Linked DNA regions of Hymenobacter swuensis DY53. The protein of the gene in region 1 interacts with the protein of each later gene in a pairwise test. Links are inferred from orthologs where the notes say so. Each region holds a gene or a part of one and is shown on either strand. Other genes may lie near its edges.

What was found.
Region 2: the proteins of menB (region 1) and rfaD interact in binary tests that used the Escherichia coli proteins (3 or more experiments, as listed by UniProt). The link is inferred for Hymenobacter swuensis DY53 from one-to-one orthologs.

What each region holds. Positions count from the first base shown.
Region 1 is NZ_CP007145.1:3,322,818-3,335,676, forward strand. Bases 5,857-8,811 are described here. They hold menB (1,4-dihydroxy-2-naphthoyl-CoA synthase), read left to right. Parts: upstream 5,857-6,899; coding sequence 6,900-7,724; downstream 7,725-8,811. Other genes in these bases: menD (2-succinyl-5-enolpyruvyl-6-hydroxy-3-cyclohexene-1-carboxylic-acid synthase), read left to right, coding at 5,857-6,873; HSW_RS15525 (DUF6370 family protein), read left to right, coding at 7,852-8,211; HSW_RS15530 (DUF1266 domain-containing protein), read left to right, coding at 8,531-8,811. Outside these bases: HSW_RS15490 (TonB-dependent receptor), read right to left, coding at 1-74; HSW_RS15495 (pyruvate dehydrogenase complex dihydrolipoamide acetyltransferase), read right to left, coding at 246-1,982; HSW_RS15500 (histidine phosphatase family protein), read right to left, coding at 2,209-2,832; HSW_RS15505 (hotdog fold thioesterase), read left to right, coding at 3,040-3,453; HSW_RS15510 (chorismate-binding protein), read left to right, coding at 3,616-4,830; more of menD, read left to right, coding at 4,939-5,856; more of HSW_RS15530, read left to right, coding at 8,812-9,085; HSW_RS15535 (hypothetical protein), read right to left, coding at 9,148-9,366; HSW_RS15540 (AMP-binding protein), read left to right, coding at 9,515-10,645; HSW_RS15545 (dipeptidyl-peptidase 3 family protein), read left to right, coding at 10,883-12,859. UniProt on the Escherichia coli protein: Converts o-succinylbenzoyl-CoA (OSB-CoA) to 1,4-dihydroxy-2-naphthoyl-CoA (DHNA-CoA).
Region 2 is NZ_CP007145.1:3,447,295-3,451,194, forward strand. What follows is about bases 9-3,000. They hold rfaD (ADP-glyceromanno-heptose 6-epimerase), read left to right. Parts: upstream 9-1,017; coding sequence 1,018-1,983; downstream 1,984-3,000. Other genes in these bases: HSW_RS16050 (ABC transporter substrate-binding protein), read right to left, coding at 9-816; HSW_RS16060 (FAD/NAD(P)-binding protein), read left to right, coding at 2,222-3,000. Also shown: more of HSW_RS16050, read right to left, coding at 1-8; more of HSW_RS16060, read left to right, coding at 3,001-3,634; HSW_RS16065 (hypothetical protein), read right to left, coding at 3,733-3,900. UniProt on the Escherichia coli protein: Catalyzes the interconversion between ADP-D-glycero-beta-D-manno-heptose and ADP-L-glycero-beta-D-manno-heptose via an epimerization at carbon 6 of the heptose.

The DNA.
Region 1 (12,859 bases):
AGGGTCTGGCCCTGCCCGAAGACAGTAGTAGCACTTGCGACGCATAGCGTCAGAGCCAATAGAGGCTGCTTCATATAGTCTGCTGATTGGTGAATAGATCCTACTCACGAAGTCCGCCGGCGCAACCTCCGCTGCCGGTAAGTATAGAGGATTTGGAATGATTTGTCACTTGCCACGACGATACTGCCAACAAAAAAGCCAGTCCCGGCGAGGGACTGGCTTTTTTACTTTGCGGGTTAAGCAACTCAGATGAGCATACGCATAGGATCTTCCAGCAGGGATTTCACCGTCTGGAGGAAGGCCGCGCCGGTAGCGCCGTCCACCACGCGGTGGTCACAGCTCAGGGTTACCTTCATCACATTGCCGATGGCCAGTTGGCCGTCTTTTACCACGGCCGTCTGCTTGATGCCACCCACGGCCAGGATGCAGGCATCCGGCGGGTTGATGATGGCAGTAAACTCCTCGATGCCGAACATGCCCAGGTTGGAGATGGTGAAGGTGCTGCCTTCCCACTCGGCGGGCTGGAGCTTCTTGCTCTTGGCTTTGCCGGCCAGCTCTTTCACTTCCGTAGCAATGGCGGAGAGGCCTTTGCCGTCGGCGTTGCGCACCACCGGCACCAGCAGGCCTTCATCCACGGCCACGGCTACTCCGATGTTCACCACCTTGTTCTGACGAATTTTGTCGCCGAGCCAGGAGGAATTAACGGCCGGATGCTGCTTTAGCGCCACGGCGGCGGCCTTAATAACCAAATCGTTGAAGCTGAGCTTCACCGGCGACAGGGTATTGAGCTGCGTCCGCACCTCCATAGCCCGGTCCATCAGGATTTCCATCGTCAGATAGAAATGCGGGGCGGTGAACAGGCTTTCGGAGAGGCGGCGGGCAATAACCTTGCGCATCTGCGACACGGGCGTGTCGGTGTAGGTGCCATCGGCAGGCTGGGCAGCAGGAGTAGCCGGAGCAGCCGCAGGGGCCGGAGCGGGAGCAGCCGTAATAGCTTGCGGAGCCGGGGCGGCAGCGGGCTGGGCAGCTGAGGCCGGGGCGGCTGCGGCTGCGGCCGGAGCAGCTTCCAAGTCGCGGGACACGATGCGGCCGTTTTCACCTGAGCCTTTGATGGTGTTCAGGTCGATACCTTTGTCTTTGGCAATGCTCTTGGCCAGCGGCGAGGCGAAAATGCGGCCACCATTCTGGGCCGGAGCTTCGGCGGGGGCCGGAGCAGCTTCTGCTGCCGGCGCCGGGGCTGAGGTAGTAGCAGCGGCCGGAGCAGCTTCGGCGGCTACCGGAGCCGCGCTGCCGCCGCTCTGGCCGCCCAGCAGGGCCTGCACGTCGGCTCCTTCTTCGCCGATGATAGCCAGGACACCGTCAACCGCTACAGCTTCTCCTTCTTTGGGGCCGATGTAGAGCAGGGTGCCGTCTTCGTAGTTATCCAGCTCCATGGTGGCCTTGTCGGTTTCCACTTCCGCCAAAATGTCGCCGGATTTCACTTTGTCGCCTACTTTTTTGAGCCAGGCGGCAATGGTGCCCTCCGTCATCGTGTCGCTCATTTTGGGCATCCGGATGACGGTAGCTTTCTTGCCATTGCCAGCCGGGGCAGCAGCCGGGGCGGCGGGAGCCGGAGCAGCTTCCGCTTTGGGAGCTTCCGGGGCGGGCGCGGGAGTCGGAGCCGCCTCGGCTTTGGGAGCTTCCGCTACGGCCGGAGCCGGCGCGGCGGCACCGCCTCCGCTGAGCAGGGCCGAAATATCTTCGCCTTCCTTGCCTACAATGGCCAGCAAACCGTCAACGGGTACCGATTCGCCTTCTTTCGGACCGATGTGGAGCAGGGTGCCGTCCTCGTAGTTTTCGAGTTCCATGGTGGCCTTGTCGGTTTCTACCTCGGCCAGAATGTCCCCGGATTTTACTTTGTCGCCTACTTTTTTGAGCCACGAAGCAATGACCCCATCGGTCATCGTGTCGCTCATCTTGGGCATTTTTATGAGTTCGGCCATCTGCGTCGTCGTCGTTGGGTTGAGTGGGGCCAAAATTAGCCCGAAAATCCGGGGCTGCAAACGAAAGCCGTTCTTCTCAAACGACCGTTAAAACAGCGAATTTTCGCCTGAGTAAGTCCCCACTGGTCAGGAGTTTTATCAGCGGCGGCTGATCCGGCTCTTTACGCAAGATTCCGGGGCCCGGCCGTTACCATATCGATGTGTCGGTTACGGCCTGGGGCCTGCTTCATACCGTTTCCTGCAGGTGTCGCACATCCAAAAAGTTGCGTACGGTGAACATCGAGCCGGTGTAATCGAGCTGGTAGAGGCAGAGGTTGTGGTGCTCGAAGCTGTCCATCTGGCTGAGCGGATAACCCAGCAGCTGGCACAGCAGCACCCGCATGGCCCGGCCGTGCATGCACACCAGCACAGTTTTTTCGTGGGACCGACTGGTTATCAGGTCGATGACCGGGCGCTGGCGGGCGGCCACCTGGTCGGGGCTTTCGCCGCCCTGTAGGCTCAGGTGCGTCTGGCCGGCGCGCCACTGCTGCAACACGCTGAAGTACTCCTCGTCCTCCTCGGGCGTGATGCGCGTGCCTTCACGGGTACCCCAGCTGATTTCGTTGAGGCCCGCGTGCTGCTCATGCGGCAGGCCCAGTTCCAGAAACCCGCGTACCGACTGGTGGGTGCGCTGCAGCACGGAAGTGTACACCCTATCGAAGGCGACATGGCGGTAGGCCGCGAAAAAGCGGGCTGCCTGCCGGTGGCCGGCCTCGTTGAGCGAGGAATCGACGCCGCTGCCCTGCACAATGCCGCGCACGTTGAAATCCGTTTGCCCGTGGCGAATGAGGTAGATTTTTTTGACGCCCATTTCCCGCTGTTTTTGCTGGTTACGTCGTTAAAGTACGGCCTTTTCGCGCACACGGATGCTGGCTTTGTCGCGCCTAGAGCCGGCAAGCTGCGCAACACCCCGTACCTTTTCGCCCCGAAATGGTTGTCTACCGCTACCGCCAGTAAAAATTCATCCGGCTTCCGACTCTCTCGTACCGCCGGTATTCTCTCTCTTTTTCGCCCGCTAATGACGCTGGAGCAGCTTAACCACTGGGTAGGTACCCGCCCCACTCTCGCCGACGCCCTCGGCATCGAACTGACCGCCCTCACTGAAGAGTATCTGGAAGGCCGCATGCCCGTGGACGGGCGCACGCACCAGCCCATGGGCCTGCTGCACGGCGGAGCCTCGGTAGCCTTGGCCGAAACCCTGGGCAGCGTGGGCGCGGCCACTAAAATCGACCCCACCAAGCAAGCCTGCGTAGGCCTCGAAATCAACGCCAACCACCTGAAAGGCGTGCGCGACGGCCACGTTATCGGGCGGGCCACCCCTTTGCATGTGGGCCGTAGCACGCAGGTATGGGAAATCCGGATTACCCACGAGGAAACGGGCGTGCTGGTGTGCATCAGCCGCATTACCATGGCCGTTATCGACCTGAAATAAGAAGTAAGGAATAGACGTCAGAAGTCTAGTAGCTGAAAACATTGTGATGGGCCGTCTTCTTTGATTTTTGCCTTTCTGTTGTTGCCTCCCCTACCCCGATTCCTGACGCCTCCCCGCATTTTTTCCTGCTTCTAATTCCTCGCTTCCCCCAGCTTCTTTCCCATGTTGCAGCGTATTTCCTGGAAGCCGGAACTGCCGGTGGCCGCCCGGCTGCGCCGCCTGGTGGCCCTGGCTCTCACCAGCGGCCGTCCAGTGGCTTTATGGCGACTCCCGAACACCCAGCATGCCCGGCTGTGCCTGTGCCTGCGCACCGACTCGGCCTACGCAGGACTACCACCAGCCCTAGAGCCTACCGCCCCGGCCGGGTTTGCGTTTTTCCCGTTCCGCGACTCTGACCATAATCCGCCCCTGTTCCTGCCGGCCGACTTGTTTTTCGACCTGGCCCAGCCGGAGGAAATCCACGTCAGCGCGGCGGCAGCGGCCCGGTTGCCGGAGCTGCGCCAGCATTTCGCGGCGCTGCCCGAGTCGGTGGAGCTGCCTTGGCACGTAAGTCGGCAGCCCGAGCCCGCCACCGCCTCCCGCGCCGAGTACGAGGCGCTGGTAGCCGCCGGCGTAGCGGCTATTGAGACTGAAACGGTGCGCAAGGTGGTATCGAGCCGGGCGGTACGGCAGTCGCTGCCGGCCGGGTTTGATGCGCTGGCGGCATTTGAGGATTTGCAGGCCCGCTACCCCAATGCGTTTGTCTCGTTGGTGAGTGCGCCGGGTGTGGGTACCTGGCTGGGGGCTACGCCGGAAGTACTGGCGGAAATCGACGAGCAGCAGATTTTCCGGACGATGGCGCTGGCCGGCACACAGCCGCTACTGCCCGGCATGAAGCCGGCTACCGCGAAGTGGGCCGGCAAGGATCTGGAGGAACACGCCATGGTGGCCCGCTACATTGTGAGCTGCTTTAAGCAGCTGCGGCTGCGGGAGTACGATGAGCAGGGGCCGCGCACCGTGGTAGCGGGCCAGCTGCTGCACCTGCGCACCGATTTTGCCGTGCACCTGCGGGAAGTGCCTTTCCCCACTCTCGGCACCGATATGCTGCGGCTGCTGCACCCCACGCCCGCCGTGGGCGGCGTGCCCAAGCAACCGGCCCTGGAGTTTCTGCGCCACCACGAAGGTTACGACCGAGCCTACTACGCCGGTTTCCTGGGGCCCGTAAACCTGCCCGAAACCGGCGTAGCCCGCCTCTACGTAAACCTGCGCTGCCTGCAGCTCCGCCCCCGGGAAGCCATCCTCTACGCCGGCACCGGCCTCACCATCGACTCCGACCCCGCCCGCGAGTGGCAGGAGACAGAACTGAAGCTGCGCACCATCGGGGCTATTTTACAGTAGTGCGAAGTGCCATTTCGCGTATGGTTGAGCGGTTGACTTATCCTTCGTTCACCAAAAACCGTTCATTACGCTGCGCGAAGCAAAGGCTTCGTGCTACTTTTCTGGCCGATGTCCTCTCTCCAAGCTGTTCACAACATTCCCGAAATCTGCGCCCAGCTGGGTATTACTGACGTGGTGCTTTCGCCGGGCAGCCGGTGCGCGCCGCTGACCATTGCCTTTGCGCGACACCCCAAAATAAGGGTGCGGACCGTGCCCGACGAGCGGGCAGCGGCCTTTATCGGGCTGGGGCTGGCGCAGGCCCAGCGGCGGGCCGTGGCCCTGGTGTGCACCTCCGGCACGGCGGGCCTGAACTACGCGCCGGCCGTGGCGGAGGCGTATTTTCAGCAGATTCCGCTCGTCATCTTCACGGCCGACCGACCGCCGGAGTGGATTGACCAGCTTGATGGCCAGACCATCCGGCAGCATAACCTCTACGGTGCCCATGCCAAAGGCACCTTCGAATTTCCGGCTGACACCTCGCACTCGGATGCGCAGTGGCACGCGGCGCGGCTCGTGAATGAGGCCATTAATCTGGCGCAGACCAGCCCGGCCGGGCCGGTGCAGGTAAATGTGCCGCTGCGGGAGCCGTTCTACCCCAAACAAGGCGAAGAGCTGCAGTTTGTCCCGGTGAAAGTGACGCGTGAACTGCCCGGCCGCCCCCAATTATCCATCACCACACTTCAAGAACTGCACGAGGCTATTCGGAGCACCAGCCGCGTCCTGGTAGTGGCCGGTCAGCACCCCGCCGATGCCGAATTGCTGCTGGCGTTGCACCAGTTTGCCGCCGCCTACCAGGTACCCGTGGTGGGTGACTTAATTGCGAACCTGCACCTACCCGCCGCGGCCAGCTACGACCAGCGCCTGCGTCCCCTAGGCCGCCAGGATGTATTTATGGCCGTGCCGGAACCGGGCCTGAAGGAAGCACTGAAGCCGGAGCTGCTCATCACCTTCGGTCAGTCGCTGATTTCCAAGGCCCTCAAGCTGTACCTGCGCACCACCAAACCCGCCCAGCACTGGCACATTCAGGCCGCCGGCACCGTGGCCGATACATTTCAGTCGCTGACCAAAATAGTGCGGATGGAGCCGGCTGATTTCTTTGCGGCGTTTGGGGAAGCCAGTTTATCGTCACTCGAAACGGCTCAGCAGAAGCAGACAACTCGTTCGATTCCAGTTGGCCCCACCACGCGCGTGGAGCCGCAGGGATTCGAGCCCTTTGAGCCGGTGATTATTGCCCGAACGGATGCCACCCGCGTAGCGCCCGGCCCTACCCGGCTGCTGTGGCCTGGCACTGCGACCCAGCTCACCGACACCGAAGCCTCGGCCAAAGCGGCTTACCTCAAGCCTTGGCTGGCCGCCGAAAACTGGGCCGCCGGCTTCCTGCAGGAGTTCATGCACCAGCCCACGCAGCCGTTCAACGAGTTTACGGCCATCCACCGGGCGTTGCAGCACCTGCCCGATGGCACGGCCCTGCACTTGGCCAACAGCATGGCTGTGCGCTACGCCAACATTCTTGGGGTGCCGCCGGGCCAGCAAGTGGAGGTGTTTGCCAACCGGGGCACCAGCGGTATTGATGGCTGCACCAGCACAGCGGTGGGCGCGGCCTTGGCCCGGCCGCAACGGCCGGTCGTGCTGCTTACCGGCGACGTGGCGTTTTTCTATGACCGCAACGCCTTCTGGCACAATTACCCTACTCCCAACCTGCGCGTGGTACTGCTCAACAACCACGCCGGCGGCATTTTCCGGCTGATTGACGGGCCGCGCCAGCAGCCGGAACTGGAGGAGCTTTTCGAAACGAGCCAGCCGCTACGCGCCGAGAATACGGCCCGGGATTTTGGGCTGCACTACTTCCCGGTTTCTACTTTTGCTGAACTAGAGTCGGCGCTACCGGTTTTCTTTGCAGCCGAAACCGGCGCGGCGCTGCTGGAAATCACCACCGACAGCCCTACCAACGCCGACTTCTTTGAACGATACCGCGCGGCGGTTCGCACGTCTTTCTCTACTTAACTTTAACTAAGGTAACTGCCCCTTTTATGGCCGAACAACTTACCTGGACTCCGATTAAGGAGTTCCGCGAAATCCTCTTCACCCAGCACGGAGGTATCGCCAAAATCAGCATCAACCGCCCGCAGGTGCATAACGCCTTCACGCCGCTCACGGTGCAGGAGATGATTGAGGCCATGCGCATCTGCCAGGACCGCACCGATATCGGCGTCATCATCCTCACGGGCGAGGGCGGCAGGGCCTTCTGCTCGGGCGGCGACCAGAGCGTACGTGGCCACGGCGGCTACGTGGGCGAGGACACTGTGCCCCGCCTGAACGTATTGGAACTCCAGAAAATCATCCGCTCCATCCCCAAGCCGGTGGTAGCCATGGTGGCTGGTTGGGCCATTGGGGGCGGCCACGTGCTGCACGTCGTCTGCGACTTGAGCATTGCCGCCGATAACGCCCGTTTCGGCCAGACCGGCCCGAATGTGGGTTCGTTTGATGGTGGCTTCGGTGCCTCCTACCTCGCCCGCGTGGTGGGTCAGAAGAAGGCCCGCGAAATCTGGTTCCTCTGTGACCAGTACGATGCGCAGGAAGCTCTCGATATGGGCCTTGTAAACAAAGTAGTGCCGCTGGATAAGCTGGAGGAAACCACCGTGGCCTGGTGCCACAAAATCCTCCAGAAAAGCCCCCTGGCCCTGCGCATGCTCAAATCCAGCTTCAATGCTGAGCTGGATGGGCAGGCCGGCATTCAGGAGCTGGCCGGCAACGCTACGCTGCTGTACTACCTCTCGGAAGAAGCCAAGGAAGGCCGCAACGCCTATATGGAAAAGCGCCAGCCCGATTTCTCGAAGTACCCCAAGTTTCCGTAACGGTACAGTTTCATTCTGGCAATAAAAATGGCTCGCCCTGGCTTTGGGGCGGGCCATTTTTCGTGAAGTGGGTTGCTGGTTTAGCCTTACCTTGTGGCCCGATTCAGCTCCTTACTTCCGCTGTCCTATGAAATCGTTGCTGCTGTTGCTCGCCTTGCTTGCTTTCTCCCCTGCCCGGGCGCAATCGGCCGGGCCAGCCGCCGTGGTTCAGGCCGCTCCCGATCCGGCTAAACCTGTGCAAACGGTAGAAGCCTCCTGCGGCCAATGCCGCCTAGGCCTGCCTGGTAAGAGCTGCGACCTAGCCGTGCGCTTCGACGGCAAAGCCTACTTTGTGGATGGCACCACCATCGACGCCCACGGCGACGCCCACGCCAAGGACGGTTTTTGCCAAGCTATTCGGAAGGCTGAGGTACAAGGCCAAGTTGTGAACAACCGATTTGTGGCCTCGTATTTTCGGCTCCTCCCTGAGCCTGCGGCAGTCAAATAGCCCCGCAGCTTTTCCGCATCCCGCCTAGCTATCCGCGCAGACCGGCCTCCGTAGGCCGGTCTTTTTGTTTTCGTAGTATTACCGCTGCTGCGTGTAGCGCCGATGCGCGGAGCCAGCACGGCGGAGTTTCTATGCTACCCCTACTTACCCCCATCATTGTATGAAGCGCGTTATCGATTTTCTCCTTAACCTGACCCCGACTCGTCGCCGGGCAGTTGCTCTCGAAAAAACGAACCTCCGCATTTATGGGGCCCGTGACTTAGAGTTCTACGATCTTAGGGCTCCGACACGGGTTTTGAACCCGGTAGAAATTCGCGGAATGGCTGGCGGGCTACCACTGTTCTTCTGGTCCGATGTACCTATTTCTCTCCTGGCCCAACTCAAGCCCGCAGAGCTGACTCAGCGCAAAGAATCTATGGTAGAATGGTGGGGAATTGCTGATACAGAGCAGGCCCTTGGTATTCTCAACTGGCTGAAGCAGGAAGGCCACCGCCAGAAGTACCAGAAATTATTGAAGCAGAATTCGCTGCACTGGCACCGAGTGTTCGAGGCGCATCCGCTGCCGGCCGTAGGGGCCGTGCAGAACATTGCCGCCTGGGACCATGTGCGCTCAGTATGCGTGGCCCGCTGGTCCTACGATTACGGCTATATCTCCTGGGAGCAGGCCTGGCCATTCATTGACGCCGCCACCCACCTAGCTTTGCGCGACTTCGATTCGTGGGAAAGCTTTGCCGCCAGCTTTCTGGCCGGCCGCCTGATGTGGTCACCCGAGAGTGAGTCGCACGGCGACCTAGCAGAAATAGTTACGTATTTAGTAAAGTCGCCGGATAGCCCGTGGCGGTATGTGGCTTGGCATGATTACCCGCCCCGATAGTAGCCTAGTGCCCGCGCGCTGCTGCTTCCGGTTAGCCTGTCAACTATCCGGCTCCGGCCGTTTTAAAATATCGACCCATAGGCCTCGCAGCCGGCGCACCACCCGAAGAAATTTCGCAGCCGCTCGTCCTTGGCCAGTTTCTTGCGCTGCTTGCGGGCACGACGGGCGGCTTCCAGGGCCTCGGGGGCGGGGGAGGATACCACCTGCTGTCGAAACGTGAGGTAGCGGCGAAAAACGCAGGTTTTGAAGCCGGCAAATGGGCTGGGGACGAAGGCGTTCATGACCGGAGGGAGTTGGTATACTCTGAGAAGTTACCGTTTTAATCCCCTCAATGTCAAGGCTGAGCATATTTTTCCGGCCCGGCTGCCGGGAGATTCGTAGGCAGTTGCGGTTCTTGCTGTCAAATCGTTGCCCTTTTCCGCTTTCCTTATGTCCGACGCTGCTGCTTCCGCTGACCTGCTTCTGCCCGATTCCCTGTTGCTCAACGGCCGTGAGTTTCGCTACGCTGATATTCAGCAGTACCCCGCCCGCACCCCCCAGGACCTGAACGGCTACGAAGCCCGGGTGCTGGATTTCGTGCGTCAGTGGTTGAACGGGGCCCAGGAATTCGGCCTGCGTACCTCCGGCTCCACGGGCCAGCCCCAACTGATTCAGCTGAAGCGGCGGCAACTGGAAGCCTCTGCCCGCCGCACCGGAGACTACTTCGACCTGGGTCCTGGCGACCGGATGCTGGTGTGTCTGAACTGTGAGTTTGTGGGCGGGCTGATGATGCTGGTGCGCGGCCTGGAACGGCGTATGCACCTGACCATTGTGGAGCCCCACGCCGACCCGCTGGCCCTAGTGCCCGCCGCGGCCGAGTTCGATTTTACCTCCTTCGTGCCCCTGCAGCTGCGGGCGGTGCTGGCCGCTGGCCACGCCGCGCGTCTGAACCGCCTGAAGGGCATTCTGGTGGGCGGCGCGGCTGTGGAACGCAGTCTGGAAAAGGAGATTCAGCAGTTGCGCGTACCGGTGTACGTGACGTATGGCATGACAGAAACAGCCTCCCACATTGCCCTGCGCCGCCTCAACGGCCCGGCGGTGCAGCCCACGTACCAGGTGCTGCCGGGCATTACGGTGGCGCAGGACGCGCGCGGCTGCCTCACGGTGCGCGCCGACGTCACCGAAAACCAGCTCATCACTACCAACGACCAGATTGCGCTATCCGAGGACGGCCGCAGCTTCGAGTGGCTGGGCCGGGTGGATTTCGTGATAAACACAGGCGGCGTGAAGGTGCAGGCCGAAAAGGTGGAGCAGGTGCTGGAAGTAGCCCTTACCGAGCTAGACCTAAGCCGGCGTGCCTTCGTGGCGGGCCGCCCCGACAAGCGCCTAGGCGAGCAGGTCACGGCTTTCCTGGAAGGCCCCAAGCTGACGGCCGCCCAGCAGGAACACCTGCAAACCCTGCTCAGCCAGCGCCTGGGCAAGTACGAAGTGCCCCGCGCCCTGGTCTTCGTGCCCGAGTTCCGCACCACCGCCTCCGGCAAACTCGACCGCCCCGCTACGCTGCGGAAAGTGAATGGGTGAATGGTGAGGTTGTAAAGTGGTGAGGTTGTGTCATCCTGAGCGGAGCGAAGGACCTTACCACGCCTGAACGATTAGCGTGCAAACGACTTGTTCACGCGTAGTAAGATCCTTCGCTCCGCTCAGGATGACACAACCTCACAACTTCACCATTTCACCACTTCACAAACTCACCACTTCCCCTTTGATATGTGAAATTATCCGTTGATTTGTGCAAGTTCTCCCCCTTGTTCTGCTTTCATGAATCGTACACGTTTATCAGCGGCGGCCCTATTGGTTGTTTCCCAATTGGGCGGCGGCTGCGCCAGCACTACCCGCACTACCTCTCCCCCCGCTCCTACCGCCGTTAGCGCCGCCCCCGTCGAGGCCGAGCCGCAACCGGCTACCCCTGCCGCCGCACTGGCTGCCCCCGCTACCCCGGCGGCCCCACCGTTTCAGGTAGTTACCGAACAGTTTGCCGACCTGCGGATTCTGCGCTACCAGGTGCCGGGCTTCGAGGCGCTGGAGCCCCAGCAGAAGGAGCTGCTGTATTACCTCTACGAGGCGGCCCTGAGCGGGCGCGACATCATTTACGACCAGAACTACAAGCACAACTTACGGGTGCGCCGCACGCTGGAAGCCGTGTGGAAGGCCAACGAGGAGCGCCGCACCGCCAGCACCAGCCAGCAGCAGATCGACCAGGCCACCAAGTTTGCCACTTACGCCAAGCGCGTGTGGTTCAGCAACGGCATCCACCACCACTACAGCACCCGCAAGTTTGTGCCCGAGTGCACACCGGCCTACTTCAAGGAGCTGATTTTCGCCACCGACTCCAAACTGCTGCCGCTGGAGCCGGGCGAATCGGTGACGAAGTTTTTGGCGGCCATGACGCCCATTCTGTTCGACCCGAACGTGGCGCCCAAGCGGGTAAACCAGGAGGCCGGCAAGGACCTGGTGAAAACCTCCGCCAGCAACTTCTATGAGGGCCTGACCCAAGCCGAGGTGGAGGCGTTCTACAAGAAGAAAATCAACCCCAAAGACCCGCAGCCGGTATCCTACGGCCTGAACTCCAAGCTGGTGAAGGACCGCCAGGGCCGCGTGCAGGAGCGCAAGTGGATGACCGAGGGCATGTACGACAAGGCCCTCACCCAGGTGGTATTCTGGCTGGAAAAGGCCATTACCGTGGCCGAAACGCCCGAGCAGAAGCTGGCCCTGCAGAAGCTGGTGCAGTTTTACCACTCCGGCGACCTGCGCAAATGGGACGAGTACAACGTGGCCTGGGTGCACGACACGCAAAGCCTCACCGACGTGGTAAACGGCTTTATTGAGGTGTACGGCGACCCGCTGGGCTACCGCGCCAGCTACGAGTCGGTGGTATCTTTCAAGGATGTGGAAGCTACCAAGCGCATCAAGGCCATCGGCGACGAGGCCCAGTGGTTTGAGGACAACTCTCCCATCAAGCCCGAGCACAAGAAGAAGAACGTCATTGGTATTACGGCCAAGGTGATTACCACCGTGGTGGAAGCCGGCGACGCAGCCCCCAATACGCCCATCGGTATCAACCTGCCCAACGCCAGCTGGATCCGGAAGGAGCACGGCTCGAAGTCGGTGAACCTGGGTAACATTGTGGATGCCTACAGTGCCGCCGACGCCGGCGGAATGCTGGATGAGTTTGCTTTCGATGAGGCCGAAAAGCAGCGCGCCCGCCAGTATGCCGCGTTGGCCGGCAAGCTCCACACCGATATGCACGAGGTAATCGGGCACGCTTCGGGCCAGCTCAACAAGGGCGTGGGCACACCCAAGGAAACGCTGAAAAGCTACGCCTCGGCCCTGGAAGAAGCCCGCGCCGACCTGGTGGCTCTCTACTACCTGCCCGATGCCAAGCTGAGCCAGCTGGGCGTGCTGCCGGCCGGCGGCGAGGTAGCCCGGGCCGAGTACGACAATTACATCCGTAACGGCTTGCTAACCCAGCTGGTGCGCCTCAAGCTGGGCGAAACCGTAGAGGAAGCCCACATGCGCAACCGCCAGATGGTGGCCAAATGGGCCTTTGAGAAGGGCCAGAAAGACAAGGTGATTGGACGCGTCACGCGCGAGGGCAACACCTACTTCCGGGTAAACGACTACGAGAAGCTGCGCGGCCTGTTTGGGCAGCTGCTACGGGAGCTGCAGCGCATCACCAGTGAGGGCGACTACGCCGCCGGCAAGGCCCTCATCGAAACCTACGGCGTGAAAGTGGAC
Region 2 (3,900 bases), 120 kb from region 1 along the record:
GTGGTTCCGGTAGGCGTTGATGCGCTTGAGCTCGGGGTAAAGCCTGAAAAAGGTGCTGTCCATTTTCCCGAAGCTGCCCCCAATCAGCACATCAGGATTGAGCTTGAGGATATACTCGCGGGTGAGGGCCGGATAGGGCTGGGCGAATTTCTCCACCACGGCGTTCTGGCCGCCGGCCAGCAGAATCTTGTTGGTGAACAAAGTATTCTGCCCGTACACGTAAATCGGGTCGGTCCAGGTGATGGCCAGCACGCGGGGCAGCGGCTGGGGAGGCACCTGGGCCGTAATCCGGACTAGCTCGGTACGGAGGGAATCTACTACCCTTTTGGCCGGAACCGGACGGTCCAGCAGCCGGCCCAGGTCAGTAAGGCCCCGAAAAATATCCTCCATTTTCTGATAGCGCTGGTAGTACACCGGAATACCCAGCTCTTGTAGCCGCTGCGCATCGGCTGGGGTGGTCATGCCTTCGGTAGTGAAAACAATATCGGGCTTGAGGGCTACCAGCCGCTCCAGATCCAGCGGGTAGCTGTTGATAACGGGCTTGCGCAGGGCTGCCGCTGGGTAGTCGCAGACCTGGGTGCGGGCCACAATCGTACTGGTATCAGCCACGGCATACAGCATTTCCGTCATCGAGGGGGCCAGTGCCATAATGCGGCGCGGGTGGGTGGGCACCGTCAACTGGCGGCCCAGGTCGTCGCGCACTTGGTGGGTAGCATCGGTTTCAGTGGTGGCAGGCTTATCGGGCTGGCAGGCAGTCAGCAGGGACAGAATCGGCAGCGCAAACCGCAGGCGGCGAATAAAAGGCGGGCAGAACATGCGACAAAGGTAAACGCGGAATCTACCCAGCCCGCCTGCTCATCGGATTTTGCCCCGGCCTTTGTGAGCAGGGGACAACGACGCAACCCCTAGGGCTATAAACAGGTTGTAAGAACCCAATCGGCCAGCGGCGCGGAAAGAAATCCGGGCCAACGGCTGAATACGCACCGCGTAGGTTACTTTTGACCAAATTTCTGTCTTATGATCGTCGTTACCGGAGCCGCCGGCTTTATTGCCAGCTGTCTTGTCACCCGCCTCAATGCCGCCAACTTCAACGATATCGTGGTGGTGGATAATTTCAACGTCGAGCGCAAGCTGGCCAATCTGAAAGGCAAGCACCTGCGCGAATACGTGGACCGCGAGGAGTTTTTTGAGTGGCTGGATACCCACCACGAGCAGGTGGAATTCATTTTCCACCTTGGGGCCCGCACCGATACCACCGAGCAGAACCGCGACGTGCTGAACGTGCTGAACCTAGAGTACTCCCAGAAAATGTGGCAGGCCTGCTGCCGCTACCAGCTCCCGTTAGTATACGCCTCCTCGGCCGCCACCTACGGCTCGGGCACGTTGGGCTACGCTGATGACGACGCGCTGCTGCCGCTGCTCAAGCCCCTGAACCCCTACGGCGACTCCAAGAACGACTTCGATAACTGGGCAGTGCAGCAGCCCGAGAAACCGTTTTTCTGGGCGGGCCTGAAGTTCTTCAACGTGTACGGCCCTAACGAGTATCACAAGAACCGCATGGCTTCTGTGATTCTACACGCCTTCCGCCAGATTCAGGAAACCGGCTCCATGACGCTGTTCCGCTCCCATAACCCCGAGTACGCCGACGGCGAACAGCAGCGCGACTTCGTGTACGTGAAGGACGTGGTGGAAGTGTGCCTGTTCCTGATGCAGACGCGCCGCGACTCGGGTATCTATAACCTGGGTACCGGCGAGGCTCGCACTTTCCTCGACCTGACCCTGGGCACTTTTGCGGCCCTCAACCGCACCGCCGACATCCGCTTCCGCGATACGCCCGAGGACATTCGGGACACGTACCAGTACTTCACCCAGGCCGATATGAGCAAGCTGCGCCGCATCGGTTACGACCGGCCCTTCACCTCCCTGGAGGCCGGCATAGACGATTATGTGCGCAATTATCTTGTACCGGGCCACTACTACTAGGGTCGTTTCGTAGCCAGATTCCTGTTTTTTTATAAGCCCGACTGTATGTTTTGCCCTGGCGGCAGGACCCGCAGTCGGGCTTTCTGCTAGTCAGGCAGTTAGTTTATCAAACAGACAGAACAGTAGTAAAACGCCAGTCAGCTTTCCGACTAGAGGATGAATTTATATTGCAGAAATTAATTTTTATATCATTTTTTCCAGAGTAATTTACCCCATACTTTCCCACTAACTCAGGCTGGTGCAACGTAAAAGCATAACGATTATCGGCGGTGGATTTTCGGGCTCGATGCTGGCCGTACAGCTGGCCCGGCTGGCCGGCAACCACCCCTACCCCTGCGACGTGCATCTGGTAGAACCGCGCCCCGTACCAGGCCCGGGTCTGGCCTATACCGCCCGGCGGCCCGAATATCTGCTGAATGTACGCAGCCAGTTTCTGAGTGCTTTTCCTGACCAGCCCGACCATTTTCAGAACTGGCTCCGTGTCACCAGCCAGGAAGTATGTGAGCACGGATTTTGCTCCCGGCAGAGCTACGGCCGGTACCTGCAGCAGCTGGTGAGCCAGCTACTGGAATGGCCTTCTATGAACGGCATCCGGTGCTACTGGCACAATCAGGCTGCGCGCGCCGTGGAGGTTTCCCCCAGCGGCTCGTCGGCCACGGTACGGCTGATGGATGGCACCGAACTGCCCAGCACCTATGTAGTTCTGGCGTTAGGCAACTTTCCGCCCCCCTATCCTACCACCAGCAGCACCGAGTATCGGGCGTACCCGAACTACCACGGCAACCCCTGGGCGCAGGGCGCGTTGCGCAATATCGGTACCGACGACACAGTGCTCCTAATTGGAACCGGCCTCACCGCCGTAGATATCCTTCTGGGCTTGCAGGCCGATGGCCATCAAGGCCTAGTGACTACTGTTTCGGGCCACGGCCGCTGGCCGGCAGCTCATCAATTTGAAGGAGCCACTTATCCTGATTTTTACGCGGCTGACCTGGCCGGAGTCGATACAGTACTGGACGTGCTACGTGTTCTGCGCCGTCACGTTCGGGAGGCGCAAAAGCAGGGCATCGACTGGCGCATGGTGGTGGATACCTTACGGCCGCATCTGGGGCAAATATGGGCGACCTGGCCGCAACCGGAGCAGGCGCGGTTTCTGCGGCATTTAGCGGGAATCTGGTCGGTACTGCGGCACCGCAGCCCCCCCCGCAACGCGGCTATTGTGGCCGCCATGTTTGCAGAAGGCCAGGTACAGCAGGCTATAGGGCGGGTAAAGAACATTGAGCCGGCGGCCAACGGACTGGTAGTTACCGTGCAGAAGGGCCAGCAGCCAGTACAACAACTGACGGCCCAGCACGTCATCACCTGCACCGGTCCGCTGCTGGATTACAGCCGGATTCAGGAATCAGTGGTGGTGGGCCTACGGGAGACAGGACACTTACAACCGGACGCCCTGCATCTGGGAATTGAAACCGATGCTCACGGCGCACTGCTGAACGCGACGGGGCAGGCCTCAGGGGTGCTTTTCACGCTGGGACCCAGTCGGCGGCCTGCTTATTTTGAGTCAACGGCAGTACCGGAACTGCGGAATCAGGCCGTTGCCCTGGCCCAGGAGCTCGGCCAGCGGCTACGAGTGACGGTTGACGCGGGAATATAAAAACAGCCTGATTTCATCCATAAAAAAAGCCGCTCCAACACGTGTTGGAGCGGCTTTTTGCGTATCATTCTGAGTATAGCCGCGCAGGCTGCGGTATTCTATGCCGCCAGTTCGTCGGGTGAATACAACGGTAGCACCGGCGTTTCGGGCGTATTGGCAGGCAGGGCTTGCATAGCGGGGTACTGCTTACCGCTGCGGCGCACCGCCCGCATCAGCAGGTACTTGTATTTTTCGGCATCGGCCAAGGCAGCTTCAATGGCTTGCAG